DNA from 3 places in the Pseudomonas moorei genome. Region 2 is predicted to be linked to each of the others. Evidence: predicted binding sites of a transcription regulator. Region 2 holds the regulator's gene; each other region holds the start of a gene.
What was found. Region 2 encodes FliA, which starts transcription of late flagellar genes. Its sites were predicted from a motif close to CTAAAGTTTNNNNNNNNNNNGCCGNTAA; they were not measured.

Region 1 (7,991 bases), 260 kb from region 2:
CCAGGTGGAAGATGCGCCGCTGCACCACGTTGCCATGCCGGACAGTATGTCGAGCTCGCCACTGGTGGCTGCACTCGATCCGCGGGTGGATGAGCAGATGGTGCAGGAACAGATGCAGAACCCGATACCTTCCGAACCGGAGTCTGCATCGGAGCCTGAAGCAGATACGCCTCCGGAGCAGCCGGACACGGGCAGCGAAAAAAGTTTCACCGAGGCCAGGCCATAACATTGAGGCAAAAAAACGGGCAGTCACCGCAAGGGACTGCCCGCTTTTATTCAGACTTCTGTTTCAGAAGTCATCTTTGTCGAAGCGCCGCGCTTCGCGTTGCAGCTGATAGACGAACCGTTCGACCTGCCGTTGCACCAATCCGCTCATGTTATGGAAGCGCACACCGGCGAAGGTAGTGGAGATCTTTTCTTCAAAGTGCAAGTAACGCAACTCAACCGGGGCCATCATCTTGCCAAAAGGCAGGGCGGCCACGAAGCGGTCATAGACTTGACCCAATTGCAGGCTTCCAGAGATGTCGCCAGAGAAGCGCAGCTTGCAACCGGTAGCCGAGATGTCTAGCAACTTGCCGCTGATCGGTGCCTTGAGTTTCTCGCCATCCAGGTCGACGTCGACCAATTGTGCCAGTTTCAACGCAGCGCGGAACGCATTGCGGCGCTGATGGTAGACCACTTCATCGGGCAGTGCGCCGCGATAGCAACGAGTACCGCCGGATTCGTCGATGGTCAGCGGACCGTTGCTTTCCCAGGCAATACGCACGCCTTCGTGGAAGCCTTCGACCTTGAAGGGTTCGCCGGCCAACAAGTAACGTTCGCCGTCTCGGGGAATCATTTCGTCCAGGGCAATCATCTTGCTTTCACGATCAACGTCCACCAGATAGCTCTGGAAGCGCTGGCTGCGCTCATGAAACGTAATGATCAGCGGGTCATGACTTTCTTGCAGCTGGCGCAGGTTGCTGGAGATTTCCAGAGGCGTGCTAAGCACCTTGGGTGGCTGCGGAGCATCATCCGCATTTAAGGCATTGGACACGGTTAATCAATCTCCAGACAAGTTTTGACTACGGCTAGCCAGCATTTTGCCAGCATGTTTCGCGTCTTGATAGAGCGTGCTCATCGACAAGCTTAAGCCTGACTGAGCGGGCGCGGTTTCACAAGCTTGGAGAATGATCCGCTGGCATCGTAGAGCGCAGGAGGTTCGCCGCCGGTAAGAATTTTCAGCTGGGCAGCCGTAGCGGCTTGCTGTATCAGGATCGACTGACCGTTGCTGGCATTGGTGGTCTGGCACTGGGCCAGGAGGTTGGTCAGCACGTCGCTCTGCGCCAGCAACTGTTCGCCAATGCTCGAATGGCTGGCCAGCTGCTCCAGCCCGCTACGGTTGGTTGGCAAGTTGAGGCTGGCGAGAATTTCGCTGCGCTTGCGGCCATGCTGTTCGAGCAAAATGATCAATGCCTGTTTCTGTGCCAGAACGTTTTCGAGCAGGGGCATGTCGCGACCATGCAGGGCGAGGGACTCGGTCTGCAGTAACTCCAGCAATTGTTGCGCTGGAGCAAAATCGTCGGTGATCAGTTGCAGTAAATTAGTGTCGTGCATGGCTGGCCTTGGTTTTTAAGCGTCCAAAAGCCTGGCGCAGGCCGTGGGCCTAGCGCTGGGCTTCGAAGTTGAGCAGTTTGCTGGCTACACGGTTGCTGTCGACTTTGTAGCTGCCATCGGCAATCGCTGCTTTCAACGCGGCCACGCGGGCGTTGTCGACGACAGGCTGATCGCGCAGCGTATCAGTGACCTTTTGCAACTGTTGAGCCTCATTGCTGAGATGTACCGATTCCCCGCTCTTAACGGTGCTGGCCTGTTCGGCCGGGGTATTCAGCGCTGCGGACTTGCCGGCGTCGGCCGTTTCCTTGCTCGCGCTGGTACGTGTACTGCCCGTAAGTGACGAGGAGCTGTTCAAACGGCTGAAATCGATGACCATGATAAAAAACCTCTGGGAATTTGGACGCTTGCCCTGTTTTCGGCCATCCCCTGCAAAACTTTAGGCCCATTTATCCGGGAGCTTGCGCGCGTCGGCGCTTGCCCCGCATGGAGCACAGTTTAGGGAACAGCCTCAGGAAGCGCCATCTTCATGAACAGGGAGCCCTACATGGCTACTTCCACCTGCCCCGGCGCGGTGACCTGAGCTTTGATGACCCGCTGCGAGTTGAGGTTCTTGACCCGGATCTGTTCATTCAAGCCACCGTTGGCCAGCGCTTCGCCTGGCATTCGCACGCTGAGCGTACCACTGCGCGCGGTAATCACCACCTGATCGCCCTTGCGAACGACTTCCGCTTGCTCCATGTGCACCAGGGTAATGACCTGGTCGGCGACCATTGGTCGGGTAAGTTTTTGCCCGATCGCCTGATCCACCGAGGTCAAATATCCCTGGTTGATCAGGCTGATATCGCGCTCACGCAATGTCACGTCTCCAGGCTCGACAATGCCGGCGCGGCGCAGGGGGCGGGTGGTGGTCACAACGTCACGAAACAGGCGTACTTGAGCGGGTACGAAGACGGTCCAGGGGGATGCTCCCTCACACCGGACCTTGACCGTTACCCGGCCCAGTGGCTTGGCCGGACTCTCCAGCGAGGCTGTCAATTCCTTGTCGCACATCGGCATGCGCATGCGCGGATCGAGCTGGTTAACCTGGATTTCATAGCGACCTTCCGTTTGACTGGTGGCCAGATAGTCTTCTACGGTGAACTCAAGAAAGCCTTGGGTGACGCCGATAAGCATGTCAGGCAAGGTAACTGGGTCAGCAAGGGCAGGGCTGCCAGCGTTGAACAGGCACACAGTCGCCAGCACGCCGAGTAATCTGCGGTAGGGTGTGGTAAGGCGTCGAAAAAATGTCGGTTCTCTGTTCATAGAGAGATAAAAAGCAAGCGCCGTGCCGTTTAGAGATGAATGTGCGTCGCAACAACACTTAGCGTTGGTGTAGGAGTCTGGGCATGGCTGGTGTAATGGATTCGGTAAACCAGCGCACGCAACTGGTGGGGCAGAATCGCCTTGAGCTGTTGTTGTTCCGTCTTGACGGCCAGCAGCTCTATGGGATCAACGTGTTCAAGGTCCGGGAGGTGCTGCAATGCCCCCAACTGACACTGATGCCCAAGTCCAGTCCTGTCGTGTGCGGCGTGGCGAATATTCGGGGGGCGACCATTCCGATCCTTGATCTGGCGATGGCGACCGGCTCCGGGGGCTTGAAAGACAAGAACAACCCTTTCGTGATCATCACGGAGTACAACACCAAGACCCAGGGGTTCCTGGTGCGCTCGGTGGAACGCATTGTGAACATGAACTGGGAGGAGATTCATCCGCCGCCCAAGGGCACTGGCCGCGATCACTACCTGACGGCCGTGACTCGCGTCGACAATCAACTGGTCGAAATCATCGACGTCGAGAAAGTGCTGGCGGAAGTGGCGCCGACACCGGAAGCGATTTCGGTTGGTGTGGTGGATGTCGAAACCCAGCACAAGGCGCTCTCTCTGCGTGTGTTGACAGTCGATGATTCGTCGGTGGCACGCAAACAGGTCACGCGCTGCTTGCAAACGGTTGGCGTCGAAGTGGTGGCGTTGAACGACGGTCGGCAAGCGCTGGATTACCTGCGCAAACTGGTCGACGAGGGCAAGAAGCCGGAGGAAGAGTTCCTGATGATGATTTCCGACATCGAGATGCCGGAGATGGACGGATACACCCTGACGGCGGAAATCCGCAACGACCCTCGCATGCAAAAGCTACATATCATCCTGCATACTTCGTTGTCGGGTGTGTTCAATCAGGCGATGGTCAAGAAAGTCGGTGCCGATGACTTCCTCGCCAAATTCCGTCCTGATGACCTGGCATCCCGGGTAGTCGACCGGATCAAAGCAGCAGACATTAGCTAGGGGCGTTCGGCCCCCGGCAGTCAACACGATTTAAGAGGCGGCAGCATTGTCAACGGGTAATTTGGATTTCGAACAGTTCCGGGTATTCCTGGAAAAAGCCTGTGGCATTTTGCTCGGTGAAAACAAGCAGTATCTGGTATCGAGCCGTCTCAACAAACTGATGGAGCAGCAGGGTATCAAGTCGTTGGGTGAGCTTGTCCAGCGCATGCAGACCCAGCCGCGCAGCGGTTTGCGCGAGCAGGTGGTCGACGCAATGACCACCAACGAAACCCTGTGGTTTCGTGATACCTACCCCTTTGAAGTCTTGAAGAACAAGGTACTGCCCGAAGCGATCAAGGCCAGTCCCGGCCAGCGTTTGCGCATCTGGTCGGCGGCATGCTCGTCGGGTCAGGAGCCGTATTCGCTGTCGATGTCCATTGATGAGTTCGAGCGGGCCAACATGGGCCAGTTGAGGATGGGGGTGCAAATCGTTGCCACCGATCTTTCCGGCACCATGCTGACCAACTGCAAGACCGGCGAGTACGACAGCCTGGCCATTGGTCGCGGTCTGTCGCCCGAGCGACTGCAGCGATATTTCGACCCGAAAGGGCCGGGGCGCTGGGTCATCAAGGCACCGATCAAGAGTCGGGTGGAGTTTCGTTCGTTCAATCTGCTGGACAGCTACGCCAGCCTGGGCAAGTTCGATATCGTGTTCTGCCGCAACGTCCTGATCTACTTCTCTGCCGAAGTGAAGAAGGACATCCTGTTGCGTATTCACAGCACGTTGAAGCCTGGCGGTTATCTGTTCCTTGGTGCTTCAGAAGCGCTGAACGGATTGCCGGATCATTACCAGATGGTCCAGTGCAGCCCTGGGATCATTTATCAGGCGAAGTGATTTTGTCGGCGTCATAAAAACGGGAGTCCTTATGGGGCTCCCGTTTTTTTGTGTCTGGCGAGTACCGCGCCAGGAGTTGGCAAGTGGTGTACTCGGGATTGGATGCCAGGCGGCAGAAAAGCGGCATCCGGCGGAAACCCGTTGCCGCTTTTCTGGCATTGCCGCCTAGCCTCTGCCCGCAAAGCCCCGGTTTACGGGGTTTTCTGACTTGGCATGACGCTTGCTATGTCCATCGTACGAAAAATCAGGTCACCCGAAGGTTTCCCGACATGAGCATCAGCTTCGATAAAGCGCTCGGTATTCACGAACAGGCACTGGGCTTTCGCGCCCAGCGCGCTGAAGTCCTGGCCAACAACATTGCCAACGCCGACACCCCGAACTACAAGGCCCGGGATCTGGATTTCTCCAAAGTGCTCGCGGCACAGAGCGAGAAAAACCAAAACGGCACCATCGCCTTGAACATGACCAACAGCCGTCATATCGAAGCGCAAGGGCTGGGCAATGCTGACGAATCGCTGATGTACCGCACGCCGATGCAACCGTCGATTGACCAGAACACCGTGGACGCCCAGCTGGAACAGTCGAACTACGCGGAAAACGCGATTGGCTTCCAGGCCAGCTTCACCCTGCTCAACAGTAAATTCAAAGGGCTGGTGTCAGCCCTGCGTGGAGAGTAAGCCATGTCTCTATCCAGTGTTTTCAACATTGCCGGTAGCGGCATGAGTGCGCAGACCACTCGCTTGAACACCGTCGCTTCGAACATCGCCAACGCCGAAACCGTCTCGTCGAGCATCGACCAGACCTACCGCGCGCGTCACCCGGTATTCGCCACCATGTTCCAGGGCGGCCAGAGCGGCGGCAGCGATTCGTTGTTCCAGAACCAGGACGCTGCCGGTCAAGGCGTGCAGGTCATGGGCGTGGTCGAAGACCAGAGCAACCTCGAGGCGCGCTACGAGCCGAACCATCCGGCCGCCGACGCCAAGGGCTACGTCTATTACCCGAACGTCAACGTGGTGGAAGAGATGGCGGACATGATTTCCGCGAGCCGCTCGTTCCAGACCAACGCCGAAATGATGAACACGGCCAAAACCATGATGCAGAAAGTCCTGACCCTCGGTCAGTGATAAGGGGCGATTCAAATGAGTGTTAGCGATACCACCAGCAGTTTGAGCCTCAACGATATCCTGGCCAACTCCTCCATCAAGACCAACACCACGACGAATGGTCTGGCGTCAGCAACCAGCAGTGCTACGGGCAACCAAGCCTTGGGCAAGGACGCGTTCCTGCAATTGCTGGTCACGCAGCTGAAAAACCAGAACCCGCTGGAGCCGCAGGACAACGGCGCGTTCGTGGCCCAGTTGGCCCAGTTCAGCAGCCTGGAGGGGATCACCACGCTCAACACCACCGTGAGCGGTCTTGCCAGCAACTACAACTCGTCGCAAGCCCTGCAGGCTTCCTCGCTGGTGGGGCGTTCGGTCATCGCGCCGAGCGACAAGGCTGTGGTCGACACCACCAAGAGTCTCAGCGGTACGGTCGTCGTTCCGTCTTCGGTCGCCGACGTCAGCCTGAAAATTACCAATGCCGACGGCAAGACCGTACGCACCATCGACATGGGGTCTCAGAGCGCGGGCAATGCCAGCTTCATCTGGGACGGCAAGGACGATTCCGGTGTAACGGTTCCTGCGGGCACGTATAGCTTCGGGGCTGCGAGCACGATCGACGGTCAGTCCGTATCGCTTGTCACCAATCTGCCCGCCACGGTCAACAGTGTGACCATCAGTCAGACCGGCGGTGAGTTGATGCTCAATCTGGCCGGGCTGGGCAGCGTCGCCCTGTCCAAAGTACAAACCATTGGTATGTAAAGCCGACTAACCCGGCACAAAGGAGTGGATTATGTCTTTCAACATCGGCCTTAGCGGTCTCTTTGCAGCCAACAAACAACTGGACGTAACGGGCAATAACATCGCCAACGTCGCGACCACCGGTTTCAAATCGTCCCGTGCAGAATTCGAAGACGTGTACTCTGCGACTCGCCTGGGTACTGGTAGCAAGACCGTCGGCAACGGCGTACGTCTGGCCAACGTCTCCCAGCAGTTCAGCCAGGGTGATGTGAACAACACCGGTAACGTGCTCGACATGGGGATCCAGGGCAACGGCTTTTTCGTCCTGAGCAACAATGGTTCGCTGACGTACACCCGTGCCGGTACGTTCAAGACCGACAAGGACGGCTACGTCACCAACAGCGACGGCACTGCACGCCTGCAAGGTTACGGCGTCGACTCCAATGGCAAGATCGTCAATGGTGTATTGACCGACCTGCGAATCGATACATCCAACCTGGCACCAAAATCCACCAGCAGCGTTTCATCGACCATCAACCTGAACTCGACGTCGCCGGTAATCGACCAGACAGTCGCGGCGAACGCTTTCGATCCGTCCAAGACCGCGACGTTCACCAAGTCGTTCAGTACCCCGATTTACGATACTCAGGGCAACCAGCACACCATGGATCAATACATGGTCAAGACTGGGGCGAACACTTGGGATACCTATACCCTGATCGATGGTCGCAACCCGGACGGCAGTGACCCTACTGCTGCCGCGACGCCTCCGGTAGCATCGACGATGACGTTCGATAGCAGCGGAAAGCTGGTATCGGTCAGTACACCTCCTGGTCCGGTCATCAGCAGTGACCTGAAGATCAGCAACTGGACGCCGGGTACCGTGACCAATGGCGTGTGGGCAGCCAATGGGGCTTCTGCCGATCCGGCAGGTGTGACCATCGCCATGGCCAACACCACTCAGTTCAACGCTGACACCGCACGTTCGATTCCGTCGCAGAACGGTTACGCCACCGGCCAGATCACCAACCTGACCATCGACGGCAGTGGTGTGTTGCTGGCCAACTTCAGTAACAACCAAACAAAGCCCATCGGCCAGATTTCGCTGGCCAGCTTCACCAACGAACAAGGCCTGCAGCCCGTTGGCGGTACCAGTTGGAAAGAGACCTACGCGTCGGGTATTCCAGGCTACGATGCACCGCAGACCGGTACTCTGGGCTCGCTGGTTTCCAACTCTCTGGAAGAGTCCAACGTCAATCTGACCAACGAGCTGGTTGACCTGATCAAGGCGCAGAGCAACTACCAGGCGAACGCCAAGACTATCTCCACCCAAAGCACCATCATGCAGACCATCATTCAGAT
Region 2 (7,991 bases):
GACCGCGTTACGGACCAAGTGGACCAACGGGTCGGCCAGGGCCTCGACGAGGTTCTTGTCGAGGTCGGTTTCTTCGCCGACCAGTTCCAGGTTGATCTCTTTCTTGAGCTGGCGAGCCAGGTCGCGAACCAGACGCGGGAAGCGACCGAAGACCTTCTTGATCGGTTGCATCCGGGTCTTCATGACCGCGGTTTGCAGATCGGCGGTAACCACATCCAGGTTCGACACCGCCTTGGACATGGCCTCGTCGGCGCTGTTGGCCCCCAGGCGGACCAGGCGGTTACGCACCAATACCAATTCGCCGACCATGTTCATGATTTCGTCGAGACGCGCGGTATCGACCCGCACGGTGGTCTCGGCTTCGCTGGCCGGCTTCTCCGCAGGCGGAGCGGCCGGGGCACGGGCGGCTGCCGGTGCGGCGGCAGGCGCCGGCGCTTCAGCTTTGGGTTCGGGGGCTTTGGCGACAGGTTTCGGCGCTGCTGCCTTGGCGACTGGCGTGGCCACCGAAGCGGCGGTACCGGTTGCAGCAGTACCCACATCAGTGAACTTGCCTTTGCCGTGCAATTCGTCGAGCAGCGATTCGAACTCGTGATCGGTGATCAGATCGCTACCCGCCGCCGCAGCGGCAGGTGCTGCCGGCGCCGGCACCGAAGCGATGGCCGATTCCAGTGCGTCGACCGCAAAGTTGCCCTTGCCGTGCAACTGATCGAGCAACGCTTCGAATTCGTCGTCGGTGATGTCGGAGCTGTCGCCTGGCGCTTTAGGCGCAGGCGGTTCGCTGGACGCCGCAGGTGATGCCAGGGCATCGACGGCGAACTGACCTTTACCATGCAATTGATCGAGCAGTGACTCGAACTCGGCGTCAGTGATTTCGTCACTGGCAGCGGCAGCGCTATCTGCTGCTGGAGCGGCTGGCGCTTCGGCCTGAGCCTTGACGGCATTCAGCGAGTCCAGCAGTTGTTCGAATTCATTGTCAGTGATGTCGCCCGACTCGCTTTCGGCAACAGGCTCTTGCACCACTTCTTCTACCGCAGGTGCAGGCGCCGCCTCGTCAGCGGTTTGCGGCTCGGCCAGACGGGCCAGGGCTGCGAGCAATTCGGGTGTGGCCGCCGTGATCGGGCTACGCTCGCGGACTTCGCTGAACATGCTGTTCACCGCGTCCAGTGCTTCGAGAACCACGTCCATCAATTCCGAGTCGACGCGACGTTCGCCCTTGCGCAGGATGTCGAACACGTTCTCGGCGATGTGACAGCACTCCACCAACTCGTTGAGCTGGAGGAAGCCGGCGCCCCCTTTTACAGTGTGAAAACCGCGAAAAATTGCATTGAGCAGGTCCGCGTCATCCGGCCGGCTTTCCAGCTCGACCAGTTGTTCGGACAGTTGCTCTAGAATCTCGCCGGCCTCAACCAGGAAATCCTGAAGGATCTCTTCATCGGCGCCGAAGCTCATTAAGGGTGTGCTCCTACAGGTCTAAAAACCTAAAATACCTAGAACTCTAAAACCCTAGGCTGGATAGCAAATCGTCCACATCGTCCTGACCGGACACAACGTCTTCTCTTTTATCGGCATGAATCTGCGGACCTTCACCCTGAGAGAGATGTTTTTGTGGATCTTTTTCTGCAAGCATCGCTTCACGGTCATGTTCGATGCCCGCGAAGCGGTCCACCTGACTGGCCATGAGCACGAGCTTGAGCAGGTTGCTTTCGACTTCGGTGACCAGTTGGGTCACACGCTTGATCACCTGACCGGTGAGGTCCTGGTAATCCTGGGCGAGCAGAATGTCGTTGAGGTTGCTCGACACCGCACGCCCGTCTTCACTGCTGCGCGCCAGGAACCCGTCGACTCGCCGGGCCAGCTCGCGGAACTCTTCAGCCCCGACTTCGCGGCGCATGAAACGTCCCCAGTCCGTGCTCAAGGCCTGGGCTTCTTCACTCAGGCGATTGACCAGCGGCGTGGCGTTTTCCACCAGGTCCATGGTGCGGTTGGCCGCAGCCTCCGTCAGCTTGACCACATACCCCAGACGCTCGGTGGCATCGGTGATCTGTGACACTTCCTCGGCTTGCGGCATGTGCGGGTCAATCTGAAAATTGACGATCGCACTATGCAGCTCGCGGGTGAGCTTGCCCACTTCCTGGTACAGGCCGCGGTCACGGGTCTGGTTGAGCTCATGGATCAATTGCACAGCATCGCCGAACCTGCCCTTTTCAAGGCTCGCGACCAGTTCGACGGCGTGTTTTTTCAGGGTCGATTCGAAATCGCCCTGCGATGATTCGTTATGCCCCATAGCTCCCCCGTGGCGCAGTTCAACCGATGCGTTCGAAAATCTTTTCGATTTTTTCTTTCAACGCCTGGGCCGTGAAGGGTTTGACCACATAGCCGTTAACACCGGCCTGGGCGGCTTCGATGATCTGCTCGCGCTTGGCTTCGGCGGTCACCATCAGCACCGGCAGATGCTTGAGCTTTTCATCGGCACGCACGTGGCGCAGCAGATCGATACCGGTCATGCCAGGCATGTTCCAGTCCGTCACCAGAAAGTCGATGCTCCCGCTGTTGAGAACCGGAATGGCGGTAGTGCCATCGTCGGCCTCGACCGTGTTGGTGAACCCAAGGTCACGCAACAGGTTTTTTATGATCCGCCGCATCGTTGAGAAGTCATCAACGATGAGGATTTTCATGTTCTTGTCCAATTCGACCTCCAAGCAGACTAAAACGCGCCCAGCACCTGGACGCGCCATTTCAATCAATCTGGCAAAGCACTCAATGACTGTCTGGAGTACAACGGATCGAGACCGGCGCGGTTCAACACCCCACCCGCCACGTCGCAGTGCCCCCACACTGCCTTCAACGCGCTCGCCACTCTCCCAAACGCCCCCGCAAACGGGCCGCGCACTGGCTGTGTAACTGGCTGACCCGAGATTCGCTAACCCCCAGGACCTCACCGATTTCCTTGAGATTCAACTCTTCGTCGTAGTACAGCGCCAACACCAGTCGCTCACGCTCCGGCAAATTGGCAATCGCGTCCGCCAGCGCCGCCTGAAAGCGTTCATCTTCCAGGTCGCGCGACGGCTCGAGATGAGCACTCGCGCCATCCTCGTGCAGCCCTTCGTGTTCGCCGTCCTGCAACAGATCGTCGAAACTGAATAACCGGCTGCCCAGGGTGTCGTTCAAAATCCCGTAATAATCGTCGAGACTCAATTGGAGTTCGGCCGCAACTTCGTGATCTTTAGCGTCACGGCCGGTTTTAGCTTCAATCGAGCGAATTGCATCGCTGACCATGCGCGTGTTGCGGTGAACCGAACGAGGTGCCCAGTCCCCCTTGCGCACCTCATCGAGCATGGCGCCGCGGATTCGGATGCCCGCGTACGTTTCGAAACTGGCGCCTTTGCTGGCGTCGTATTTGGTCGAGACTTCCAGCAGGCCGATCATGCCGGCCTGGATCAGGTCTTCGACCTGGACACTGGCCGGCAGACGCGCCAGCAAGTGGTAGGCAATGCGTTTAACCAGTGGCGCGTAACGCTCGATCAATTCGTACTGCGCGTCACGTGCCGACTTCTTGTAGAGGTTGTAACCGCTGGCGGTCATAGCACGGGTCCTGCCGTTTGTTGCACGAGGCGCTCGACGAAAAACTCCAGGTGCCCACGGGGGTTGGCCGGCAGCGGCCAGGTATCGACTTTCTGGGCGATGGCCTTGAACGCCAGCGAACACTTGGAACGCGGAAACGCTTCATAGACGGCGCGCTGCTTCTGCACGGCCTTGCGCACGCTTTCGTCGTAAGGCACGGCACCGACGTATTGCAGGGCAACGTCGAGAAAGCGGTCCGTGACCTTGGTCAACTTGGCGAACAGGTTGCGGCCTTCCTGCGGGCTCTGCGCCATGTTGGCCAGGACGCGGAAACGGTTCATGCCGTAATCGCGGTTGAGCAACTTGATCAAGGCGTAGGCGTCGGTGATCGACGTCGGCTCGTCGCAGACCACCAGCAGGACTTCCTGCGCCGCGCGGACAAAACTGACTACCGAGTCACCAATGCCCGCAGCGGTGTCGATCACCAGTACGTCGAGATTGTCGCCGATATCGCTGAATGCCTGGATCAGGCCGGCGTGTTGCGCCGGGCTCAGATGAACCATGCTCTGGGTCCCGGACGCGGCGGGAACGATGCGGATGCCGCCGGGGCCCTGCAACAGGACGTCGCGCAGCTCGCAGCGGCCTTCGATCACGTCGGCCAGGGTACGTTTGGGTGTCAGCCCCAACAGAACGTCGACGTTCGCCAGCCCCAGATCGGCGTCCAGCAGCATGACGCGCCGGCCAAGCTCAGCCAAAGCCAGGGACAAGTTCACTGACACATTAGTCTTCCCGACGCCACCTTTGCCGCCGGTCACCGCGATCACCTGTACGGGATGCATGCTGCCCATGTTATTTCTTTACCTTGTCTTGCATAGACGGAGGCCACATTACTGGCTGCGCGTTCTCAACCGGAACAATGCATGGCAGACCATCGATGTAGGTACAAAAACTATTCATTTTTACCTCAGCCAACCTGCTTGGTCGGGCTGTGGTAGATGTCAGCGAACATGTCAGCCATGGCTTCTTCGCTGGGTTCTTCCTGCATTTGCACGCTGACGGCGCGACTGACCAACTGATGACGACGCGGCAGATGCAAATCATCCGGGATCCGCGGGCCATCGGTCAGGTAGGCCACCGGCAATTCATGACTGATGGCCAGGCTCAACACCTCGCCCAGACTTGCCGTTTCATCCAGTTTAGTCAGGATGCAGCCCGCGAGCCCGCAGCGCTTGTAACTGTGATAAGCGGCGGTTAGAACCTGTTTCTGGCTGGTGGTTGCCAGAACCAGATAATTTTTCGATTTGATGCCACGCCCGGCCAGGCTTTCCAGCTGCATGCGCAGGGCCGGATCGCTGGCCTGCAGGCCGGCGGTGTCGATCAGCACCACGCGTTTGCGCAGCAACGGATCCAGCGCTTGCACCAGCGATTGCCCCGGATCGACGTGGGTCACCGACACGTTGAGAATCCGACCGAGGGTCTTGAGCTGCTCCTGAGCCCCGATCCGGAAGCTGTCCATGCTCACCAGCGCGATGTTCTGCGGGCCGTACTTGAGCACGTAACGGGCGGCCAGCTTGGCCAGGGTGGTGGTCTTGCCCATGCCGGCGGGGCCGACCATGGCAATCACGCCACCCTCTTCCAGTGGTTCCAGTTCCGGCGTGGAGATCATCCGCGCCAGATGCGCCAGCAACATGCGCCAGGCCTGACGGGGCTCGTCGATATCGGTAATCAGCGCCAGCAAATCCCGCGACAGCGGGCCGGACAGACCGATGCGCTGCAGGCGGCGCCACAGGTTCGCCTGTTCAGGGCGGCTGCCTTGCAGCTGATTCCAGGCCAGGGAGCCCAGCTGCACTTCCATCAGTTCACGCAAGCTATTGAGCTCGAAACGCATCGAATCGAACGCCCGCGGGTCCACGCCACTCGAGGCTGGCGCAGCGGCCGGCGCAGGACGACGGGGTTCGGCATAGGTGGGCTCGATCAACGGCTCGGCGGCGGTCAACGGCAGGCCGGCGAACAACTGGCGATTGGTGCTCTTGTCGCTCTCGCCATCGCCTCGCAGGCTCAATTCAGCCTGGGCGGTGACGATCCGCGATTGAGTCTTGCGCAGCTCGTCTTCGAGTTCCATGTTCGGAACACGCGGGGCCAGCGCCGACAGTTTGTAATCCAGGGCAGCCGTGAGCTCGACACCACCGGCAATGCGGCGGTTGCCAATGATGGCGGCGTCGGCGCCCAGCTCATCACGAACCAGCTTCATGGCCTGACGCATATCGGCGGCGAAAAAACGCTTAACTTGCATAAACCACTACCTCAGCCGTTGGGCCCTACTGTCGCAACGATGGTCACTTGCTTGTTGTCAGGGATTTCCTGGTAAGCCAACACATGCAAACCCGGGACTGCCAGCCGGCCAAATCGCGAGAGCATCGCGCGAACCGGACCGGCCACCAGCAGAATCACCGGTTGACCTTGCATCTCTTGACGCTGCGCTGCATCGATCAATGAGCGCTGCAGCTTCTCGGCCATGCTTGGCTCCAGCAGAACGCCCTCTTCCGAGCCTTGCCCTGCCTTCTGCAGACTATTGAGCAATATTTGTTCCAACCTTGGCTCCAGCGTGATAACCGGTAGCTCCGACTCAGTGCCTACAATGCTTTGGACGATGGCGCGGGATACGCCGACGCGCACGGCGGCCACCAATGCGGCAGTATCTTGACTCTTGGCGGCATTGTTCGCGATGGCTTCGGCAATGCTGCGGATGTCCCGCACCGGCACCTGCTCGGCCAACAGCGCCTGCAGAACCTTGAGCAGTTGCGACAGCGAAACCACGCCCGGTACCAGCTCTTCCGCCAGTTTTGGCGAGCTTTTGGCCAGCAACTGCATGAGTTGCTGCACTTCTTCGTGACCGATCAGCTCGCTCGAATGCTTGTACAAAATCTGGTTCAAGTGGGTTGCCACTACTGTACTGGCATCGACCACGGTGTAACCCAGCGATTGCGCCTGTGAACGCTGACTGATTTCGATCCAGACCGCCTCCAGGCCGAAAGCCGGATCTTTGGCGTTAATGCCGTTGAGCGTGCCGTAGACCTGCCCCGGATTGATCGCCAACTCGCGCTCCGGGTAAATCTCGGCTTCGGCCAGGATCACCCCCATCAGGGTCAAGCGATAGGCGCTTGGCGCGAGGTCGAGGTTGTCACGAATATGCACGGTGGGCATCAGGAAACCGAGATCCTGGGAGAGCTTCTTGCGCACGCCCTTGATTCGCGCGAGCAACTGGCCACCCTGGTTGCGGTCGACCAGCGGAATCAGGCGATAACCCACTTCCAGGCCGATCATGTCGATAGGCGTCACATCGTCCCAACCCAGCTCCTTGGTTTCCTGAGCGCGGGCCGGCGAAGGCAAGAGTTCCTGCTGACGCTTGACCTCTTGCAGCGCCTGGACCTTGGCCGCGTTCTGCTTCTTCCAGAACAGGTAGGCGCCGCCTGCCGCCAGGGCCGCCATGCTCAGGAACGAGAAGTGTGGCATGCCGGGTACCAGGCCCATGACCGCCATCAGGCCCGCCGCCACCGCCAGCGCCTTGGGCGAGGCGAACATCTGGCGATTGATCTGCTTGCCCATGTCTTCCGAACCGGAAGCACGGGTCACCATGATCGCGGCAGCGGTGGACAGCAGCAGTGATGGCAATTGCGCCACCAAACCGTCACCGATGGTCAACAGCGCATACACCTTGCCGGCATCGGCAAAGTTCATGTTGTGTTGGAAGATCCCGACCGCCATGCCGCCGATCAGGTTGATGAACAGAATCAGCAGGCCGGCAATGGCGTCACCGCGAACGAACTTGCTGGCACCGTCCATCGAACCGTAGAACTCGGCCTCCTGGGCAACCTCCATCCGGCGCAGCTTGGCCTGGCTCTGATCGATCAGGCCGGCGTTGAGGTCGGCGTCGATGGCCATCTGTTTGCCGGGCATCGCGTCCAGGGTGAAACGCGCGCTCACCTCGGAGATGCGTCCGGCACCCTTGGTCACCACGACGAAGTTGATGATCATCAAAATCGCGAACACCACGATACCGACCACGTAGTTACCGCCGATCACCACCTCACCAAACGCCTGGATCACCTTGCCTGCCGCGGCATGACCGTCCTGGCCGTGGAGCATCACCACCCGCGTGGAAGCCACGTTCAACGCCAGCCGCAGCAAGGTCGCCACCAGCAGGATGGTCGGGAACACCGCAAAATCCAGCGGCCGCAAGGCGTACACGCACACCAGCAGCACGACGATCGACAGGGCAATGTTGAAGGTGAAGAACACGTCGAGCAGGAACGGCGGCACCGGCAGCATCATCATCGCCAGCATGACCAGCAGCAACAGCGGCACGCCCATGTTGCCTCGACTGAGGTCAGCGATATTGCTGCGGGCACTGTTGATTAACTGAGAGCGAT
Region 3 (7,991 bases), 2.4 Mb from region 2:
TCATGGGCCAGGTACAGCCAGTTGCCTTCGAAGATGTGTTGCATCTCCAGATCGAACAGGCGCGGGTCGGTGAACATCTCGCGCTTGCAGCGATAGAGGCCTTGGGCAGGGTCGTCTTCAAGCAGGGAGTGAAGATATTCGGGTCGCAGGGTCATGGCCGCCGCCTCCGTTGTTATTGTTCAGGCAGGGTCATGCTAGGACGAGGGGGGATGACGGACTATCCGCGGGGTGCAGACCTTTATCCGTTTTGTGCAACAGATGAAGGGGATTCTGGCGGCAACTTCCCCGAACAACACCAGAAAACAAAAATGCCCGGCCAAAGGCCGGGCATTCCAGACAAACACTGCCAATCAAAAATCAGTCAGTAAAACCAAACCGCGCCACCCCGCTCAACCGAGCCTGCCCACGGGTCGCCAGGCAGTAATACAGTGGACACGTCACCACCAACCCCACCAGCCACGACAGATCCGCCCCCTCAACCAGATTGGCGTAAGGCCCGACATACAGCGACGTATTGGCAAACGGCAATTGCACGATGATCCCGATGAAATACGCCACGATCGCGTGCAGATTGAAGCGCCCATAGATCCCGCCGTCGGCACGGAAGATCGAAGCAATGTCGTAGCAGCCACGCTTGATCACATAGAAATCAATCAGGTTGATCGAAGCCCACGGCACCAGCACCAACAACAGCGCCAGAATCAGCCCGATGAACTGCGAGATGAAATTCGCCGAAGCGCCGAGCGCCACCACGCAGCAACCCGCCAGCACCACGCTCGACAACACCACGCGCACCTTGATGCTCGGCGTCCACTGACTGGCGAAGGTCTGGATCGAAGTGATGATCGACAGCACCGCGCCGTACAGATTCAAGGCGTTGTGACTGATGATGTTGAGCAGGAACAGCACCATCAGAATCGGCCCCAGCCAGCCGGTGGATTGCTTCACCGCAGCCATTGCTTCAGTGCCTTCCGGGGTCGCCAGGACCGCCACCGCGCCGAAGGTAAATGACAGGATCGTGCCCAGGGTCGCGCCCAGGTAAGTGGCGAAGAACGGACGAGTGATGCCGATATCCGCCGGCAGGTAGCGCGAGTAGTCCGACACGTAAGGCGAGAAGCTGATCTGCCAGATGATCCCCAGGGACACCGTGGCCAACCAGCCAGACAGGTTGAAACCGCCGCGGGTGAAGAAGTCCACTGGCAAGTCATGGGCGAAGATATAGAGGAAGCCGGCGAGCAGCGCGCTGCCCATCACCCAGGTGCCAATGCGGTTGAGGGTGTGGATGAAGCGGTAACCGATCACCCCGATGGCGGTGGCGCTGAGGGCGCCGATCAGGATGCTGGCGGGCACCGGCACCGAAGGCACGATGCCGACGATCGACTTGCCGGCCAACACGATGTTGGAAATGAAGAAACCGACGTAGATCAGGGCGGCAAAGAACACGATCAGCAACGCGCCATAGCGGCCGAACTGACCCCGGCTCTGGACCATTTGCGGAATGCCCATGCGCGGGCCCTGGGCCGATGCCAGGGCAATCACCAGCCCGCCGACCATGTGCCCCAGGGCAATCGCCAGCAGCCCCCAGAACAAGTTGAGATGGAACACTTGAACCACCATGGCACCGGTGACGATGGGCAGGGGTGCAATGTTGGTACTGAACCATAGGGTGAAAAGATCGCGGGCCTTCCCGTGGCGCTCTGCGAGTGGAACGTAGTCGACCGTGTGATTCTCGATCAACGGGTCTTGCCGGGACATCTGGGACATATGCATGAACTCGAGTTTGTCTGTTCTTATCTTTGTATGAAGCCAAACCGGGGGGACTCTCTGGCCGCCCCTCAGATGCGCACCATATTATGGTATTCCAAACCTTTCACAAGACTGATCCGGTCTTTGCGAGCCCATCTGATGCGCAATCCTGCCGCAAAACCGCACGCTGTGCCTAGCTGAAAGCCGCGTATTTACTGACTTCAAGACTAAAGGTGCACGTTTATCGGGCCGCAGAAAAAGCGCTTGCAAACGATGTATTACGGTATACCATCAGACCTACAAACTCATAAAAACCAAGCTTCACACCCGAGGACAGTCCAATGATCGATGCCGCCATCTACAAACAAGTCATGGGCTCGTTCCCGTCCGGCGTAACCGTGATCACCACGCTCGACGACGACGGGCAAATCGTCGGCCTGACGGCCAGTGCGTTCAGCTCGCTGTCCATGGACCCGGCCCTGGTGCTGTTTTGCCCCAACTACAGCTCCGATTCCTACCCGGTACTGATCAAGAACAAACGCTTTGCCATCCACGTGCTGTCCGGTGGGCAGCAGAGCGAAGCCTATGCCTTCGCGCGCAAGGGCAAAGACAAGGCGCAAGGCATCGAGTGGACACTAAGCGAATTGGGCAACCCGATCCTGGCCAACGCCACGGCGGTCATCGAATGCGAACTGTGGCGCGAATATGAAGGGGGCGACCACGCGATCATGGTCGGCGCGGTGAAGAACCTGATCGTGCCCCGGCACAACGCCGGACCACTGGTGTATTGCCACGGCAAAATGGGCGCCCTGCCCGTTCCGGCCTGATTTCAAAAGATTCCGCCGTCGCTCCTACCGTTTTGATCGGGCTATCAGACCCGCAAGCCTCGCGCCCGCAGGGACGACGCAAATCCCCGTGGGAGCGGGCCTGCCCGCGATGGACGTCAACGATAACGCTGGCTGTCTGAATTCCCGTGGTGTCCGGGCGTTTTTCGCGAGCAGGCTCGCTCCTACAGGTCAGCCCAAACGCGGGCTGGCTCGCTCCCGCAAGCGCCACGCAAATCCTTGTGGGAGCGGGCCTGCCCGCGATGGACGTCAACGATAACGCTGGCTGTCTGAATTCCCGTGGTGTCCGGACGTTTTTCGCGAGCAGGCTCGCTCCTACAGGTCAGCCCAAGCGCGGGCTGGCTCGCTCCTGCAGGGGCCACGCCTTAGGTACGGAACCGATTGACCAGGCCATTCAACGTCTGCGACAGCTGCGTCAGGTTCTGCGCGTCCTGGCGCGTGGCATCGGCCAGGCTGGCGACCAGTTGCGCATCACCGTGGATCTGGCTGATGTGCCGGTTGATATCCTCGGCCACCTGATGCTGTTCTTCCGCCGCGGTGGCGATTTGCGTGTTCATGTCGCGGATCACGTCCACCGACTCGCGAATCAACCCGAAACTCTCCCGCGCTTCATTGATCGACAACACCGTCTCCTGGGACACCTCCAGGCTGGCGTGCATCTGTTTGCCCATCTGGTGGGTACGCCGTGCCAGATTGCCGAGCAAACCATCGATTTCACTGGTCGAGTCCGATGTGCGCTTGGCCAGCGCCCGCACTTCGTCGGCCACCACCGCAAAACCACGCCCCTGCTCGCCCGCTCGCGCGGCTTCGATGGCGGCGTTCAACGCCAACAGGTTGGTCTGCTCGGCAATCGAGCGAATGGTGCCGAGGATCGACTGAATGTCATTGCTGTCCTGCTCCAGTTGCTGCATCGCCTCGGCGGAGTGGCTGATTTCCTCGCTCAGGCGCCCGACATTGGTCACCGCCGCGTCGATCTGCTGTTGCCCGGTGCGCGCCTGGCGCTGGCCGTTATCCGCCGAGTCGGCGGCCTGGCTGCAAGAGCGCGCCACCTCATTGGAGGTGGCCACCATTTCATGGAATGCCGTAGAGACCATGTCCACGGCTTCGCGTTGGCGTGCAGCGACATCGGCCATTTCCGCCGAAACTTCGGTGGCGCTTCCCGAACTGCTGTGGATCTGCCCCGACGCCAGACCAATGCGCTGGATCAGGGTGCGGATGGCTTCGAGGAACTGATTGAACCAGCCGGCCAACTGCGCCGTTTCGTCCCGACCACGCACGGTCAGGCGCGCGGTCAAATCGCCTTCGCCCTGGGCGATGCCTTCCAGGCCGCTGGCGACGCCGCGAATGGGCTTGACGATCAGTCCGGCAAACCAGGCGCCGGCCATGGCGAAGAGTGCGGCGCTGACCAGCGCGATGAGGGCAATCACCCAAGTCAGGCGCGTGGCCGCGGCCATGACTTCACTTTCCCGGACCACGCCGACAAAACGCCAGCCCAACGATGCCGACGGCCAGACGAAGGCCATGTAACGCTCGCCCGCCAGTTCGACCTCGACCAGGCCCTTGCCGGCCTCGCCCAACTGCCGATAACCGTCACCCAGATCAGCGAGTTTCTTGAAGTTGTGGCTTGGGTCATGGGGATCGACCAGCACCGTGTTGTTGCCTTCCATCAGCATCAGGTAACCGCTCTCGCCCAGCTTGATCTGCTTGATCAGGTCAGTCAGTTGCTTGAGCGACACATCGATGTTCACCACCCCGCCGTTGCCGCCCAGGCGATTGCTGAAGCTGCGCACGGTGCTGACCAGCACCACATCGTCGGCCGCCCAGTAATAGGCCTCGGTGCGCAGGGTCTTGCCGGGCTGGGCCATCGCCGTTTTGTACCAGGGACGGGTACGCGGGTCATAACCGGCGAGTTTCGGATCGCCCGGCCAGAACACATACCCGCCCTCCTGCGTGCCCAGGGACAGATAGGCGTACGCCGAGTGACTCCTGGCCAGCCCGGCGAACAGATCAAACAGCCGCTGATCCTGCTCGCCCATCGCCACTTGCGCCGCGTCGCTGGACAGATAGCGCTTGAGATGGGCGTCGATATTTTGCAGCTGCGGGTGTTCGGCGAGGTAGGCGACGTTCTGGCTGATGCCTTCGAAAAACAGCTGCATGGCGTTTTCCACCTGGCGGATCTCCCGCCCGCTGCTGTCGATGAAGGTCTCGCGCGCCTCGTTGCGCACATTGAGGATGATCCACACCGCCACCAGCAGCACCGGCAGGCTGGCGATCAGCGCGAAAGCCATGATCAGTTTTTGTTTTATGTTCATCGAGCTCGCCTTCCTTGTGAGGTGAGAATGTGACCGTCGGAGAGAAATATTTTGCGGATATTCCATATTATGGTATACCAATAACCCATCAGCCGAACAGCCGTCCTCAGGAACGCGCTTTACACTGGCGAGAACAACGGGGAGCCCCGCGCTCATTCCAGGCAACAGGCCCGCAGTCGACAGGCCGACAACAAAAGATCCGAGGTAAGCGTCATGAAATTTTCCCTGTTCGTACACATGGAACGTTGGGACGAAAGCATCAGCCACCGCCAGCTGTTCGAAGACTTGACCGAGCTGACCCTGATGGCCGAAGCCGGCGGTTTCAGCACCGTCTGGATCGGTGAGCACCACGCCATGGAATACACCATCTCGCCGAGCCCGATGCCGCTGCTGGCCTACCTGGCCGCCAAGACCACCACCATCCACCTGGGCGCCGGCACCATCATCGCGCCGTTCTGGCACCCGATCCGGGTTGCTGGCGAATGCGCATTGCTGGACGTGATCAGCAACGGGCGCATGGAAGTGGGCCTGGCCCGTGGCGCTTATCAGGTTGAATTCGACCGCATGGCCGGTGGCATGCCCGCATCAAGCGGCGGCCAGGCATTGCGGGAAATGGTTCCGGTGGTCCGCGCGCTGTGGCAAGGCGACTACGCCCATGACGGCGACATCTGGAAATTCCCGACCTCCACCAGCGTGCCCAAGCCGATCCAGAAGCCGAACCCGCCGATGTGGATCGCCGCTCGTGACCCGGACTCGCACAATTTCGCCGTGGCCAATGGCTGCAACGTCATGGTGACGCCGTTGATGAAAGGCGACGAAGAGGTCCTGGACCTGAAGAACAAGTTCCAGACTGCCTTGGACAACAACCCGGACGTGCCGCGCCCGCAACTGATGGTGCTGCGTCACACCCATGTGCACTCGGTTGACGATCCTGAAGGCTGGAAAGTCGGGGCCAAGGCGATCGCCAAGTTCTATCGCACTTTCGATGCCTGGTTCGGCAACAAGGAAACCCCGGTCAACGGCTTCCTGGCGCCAAGCCCGGAAGAGAAATTCGCCGGCCGTCCGGAGTTCGAACTGGACAGCCTGCACAAGACCGCCATGATCGGCACCCCGGAAGAGATCATTCCGCGCATCAAGTACTATCAGGAATTGGGTGTCGACGAGTTCAGCTTCTGGTGCGACAACAGCCTGCCGCACGCCGAGAAGAAGAAATCCCTGGAGCTGTTTATCAAACACGTGGTCCCGGCGTTCCGCTGAGTCCTCTGCGTTGCTGTCTGTAGGAGCGAGCTTGCTCGCGATGTTCGTCAACGATAACGCTGGGGGTCAGACACCCCGCGGTGTTCTCAGGTTTTTCGCGAGCAGGCTCGCTCCTACAGGGTTGATTCCCATGTTCAATGGTCGTCTCCAATCACTCGCCCTACCCTCCGGCGCCGCGCGGGCTTACCTGCGCGGTGAATGGACCGCTTCGCACCTGCATTTCAAGCGTCTGCGCGCCAGTGTTTCGGCCAAGCAGAACGGCTTCTGGCAAATAGTTCACTAAGCACTCCCGAACAGGAATCCACGTACCTCGGCGTCGGGCGGTAGCCTCGCGTTTGCGGTGCATTGTGCTTCGGCCCGGTGTTTATCGGGCTGGCTGGACGCAACAGTGTCCGGCCCATGATCAGGTTTGCTCTATGAACAATAAAAACGCACTGTTGATCATCGACATGCAACAGGAGGACGGTTTCGTCCTCGAACACTTCGATTCGGTGCTGGCCAACACCGCCACACTGCTCGAAAGCACCCGCCAGCAGCGGGTCCCCGTTATCTATACCCGCCATATCAACCAGGCCGACGGCAGTGATCTGCCACGCGGCGAACCCCGCGCGGCCGACGGCGGCCCGAGCGGTTATCGCGCCGGCACACGGCAAGTGGAGATCATCCAGAGCCTCGCCCCGCGGCCCGGTGAAGCCATCGTCGACAAAGGCCGCTACAGCGCCTTCCACCGTACCGACCTCGATGCCCGGCTCAAGGCACTGGACGTCGACACGCTGATCATCGGCGGCGTGCTCACCGATGTCTGCGTGCTGACCACGGTGTTCGACGCCTTTGCCCTCGGCTATCACATTCGCCTGGTCAGCGATGCGTGCACCACGACCACCCAGGCCGGGCACTATTCGGCGCTGTTGATCATGGCCAACTGGGTCTACTCCCTAGAAATCCTCACCACCGGCGAATGCCGGCGTGCCCTGGAAAACCGTGACTACGTGAGCCTCAATCCCGAGCACCCGGACCAGTTCGCCCACCAGCCCCATGAACTGCAAAGCACCATCGCCCGGCTGCAAACCCACCTCGTCCGGACTCAGGAGTGATCGCCATGCACGTTGAAAAAAGAAGCATCGATTTCATCCCCGAAGCCGAACGTCATGGCCAGCCGGGTTCACTGTTCTTCATCTGGTTCGGCGCCAACATGAACATCACCACCATCGCCTCGGGTGTGCTGCCGGTGGTGATGGGGCTCAACCTGTTCTGGAGCGCCCTGGCGATCATCGTCGGCTCGTTGGTCGGGGCGATATTCATGGCCTCGCACTCCGCCCAGGGACCGAAACTGGGCATCCCGCAGATGATCCAGAGCCGGGCCCAGTTCGGCGTGCTCGGCGCGGTGCTGCCGCTGCTGTTCGTGATGCTGATCTATCTGGGGTTCTTCGTCAGCAACACCCTGCTCGCCGCCCAGGCGATGGAGTCGGTCAGCCCGTTGCCCGCCAATGGCAACATCTGCCTGATCGGCGCCTTGTGCTTCGTCGTCGCGCTCTATGGCTACCGTTTGATTCACCGCTTGCAGAAGCTGCTGTCGATCCTTTCGCTGCTGGTGTTCGTCGTCGCCACGCTGTTCGCCCTGCAACTGTCGATTCCGGCCGAGCAATGGCTGCCGACCGGGTTCTCGCTGTCGAAGTTTTTGGTGGCCGTGAGCATTGCCGTTACCTGGCAGCTGTCGTATGCGCCGTATGTCGCCGACTACTCGCGTTACCTGCCCAGCCAAACACCGACTGCCAAGGTGTTCTGGTACAGCTACGCCGGCACGGTCAGTGGCGGTGCGTGGATGATGATT

Region 1: flgM (flagellar biosynthesis anti-sigma factor FlgM) is a predicted target of FliA. The motif match lies at 2,009-2,036, and genes of this name have one in related genera.
Region 3: ACGJAX_RS17845 (methyl-accepting chemotaxis protein) is a predicted target of FliA. The motif match lies at 3,714-3,741, and genes of this name have one in related genera.

The regions. Positions count from the first base shown of each region.
Region 1 covers NZ_AP035776.1:6,395,239-6,403,229, reverse strand. Annotated here, with positions in the region: gene ACGJAX_RS29885 (MFS transporter) at 1-226, shown strand, start outside; gene ACGJAX_RS29880 (flagellar brake protein) at 290-1,036, opposite strand; gene ACGJAX_RS29875 (flagellar export chaperone FlgN) at 1,129-1,596, opposite strand; gene flgM (flagellar biosynthesis anti-sigma factor FlgM) at 1,646-1,972, opposite strand; gene flgA (flagellar basal body P-ring formation chaperone FlgA) at 2,137-2,898, opposite strand; gene ACGJAX_RS29860 (chemotaxis protein CheV) at 2,982-3,914, shown strand; gene cheR (protein-glutamate O-methyltransferase CheR) at 3,961-4,788, shown strand; gene flgB (flagellar basal body rod protein FlgB) at 5,058-5,465, shown strand; gene flgC (flagellar basal body rod protein FlgC) at 5,469-5,912, shown strand; gene flgD (flagellar hook assembly protein FlgD) at 5,928-6,650, shown strand; gene flgE (flagellar hook protein FlgE) at 6,682-7,991, shown strand, end outside.
Region 2 covers NZ_AP035776.1:6,131,658-6,139,648, forward strand. Annotated here, with positions in the region: gene ACGJAX_RS28600 (chemotaxis protein CheW) at 1-1,449, opposite strand, end outside; gene ACGJAX_RS28605 (protein phosphatase CheZ) at 1,496-2,284, opposite strand; gene ACGJAX_RS28610 (chemotaxis response regulator CheY) at 2,304-2,675, opposite strand; gene fliA (RNA polymerase sigma factor FliA) at 2,842-3,582, opposite strand; gene fleN (flagellar synthesis regulator FleN) at 3,579-4,409, opposite strand; gene flhF (flagellar biosynthesis protein FlhF) at 4,526-5,854, opposite strand; gene flhA (flagellar biosynthesis protein FlhA) at 5,866-7,991, opposite strand, start outside.
Region 3 covers NZ_AP035776.1:3,770,657-3,778,647, reverse strand. Annotated here, with positions in the region: gene benA (benzoate 1,2-dioxygenase large subunit) at 1-155, opposite strand, end outside; gene ACGJAX_RS17855 (cytosine permease) at 358-1,764, opposite strand; gene ACGJAX_RS17850 (flavin reductase family protein) at 2,088-2,573, shown strand; gene ACGJAX_RS17845 (methyl-accepting chemotaxis protein) at 2,957-3,661, opposite strand; partial or broken gene ACGJAX_RS17840 (cache domain-containing protein) at 3,863-4,747, opposite strand; gene ACGJAX_RS17835 (LLM class flavin-dependent oxidoreductase) at 5,117-6,160, shown strand; gene ACGJAX_RS17830 (hypothetical protein) at 6,291-6,443, shown strand; gene ACGJAX_RS17825 (isochorismatase family protein) at 6,577-7,254, shown strand; gene ACGJAX_RS17820 (cytosine permease) at 7,260-7,991, shown strand, end outside.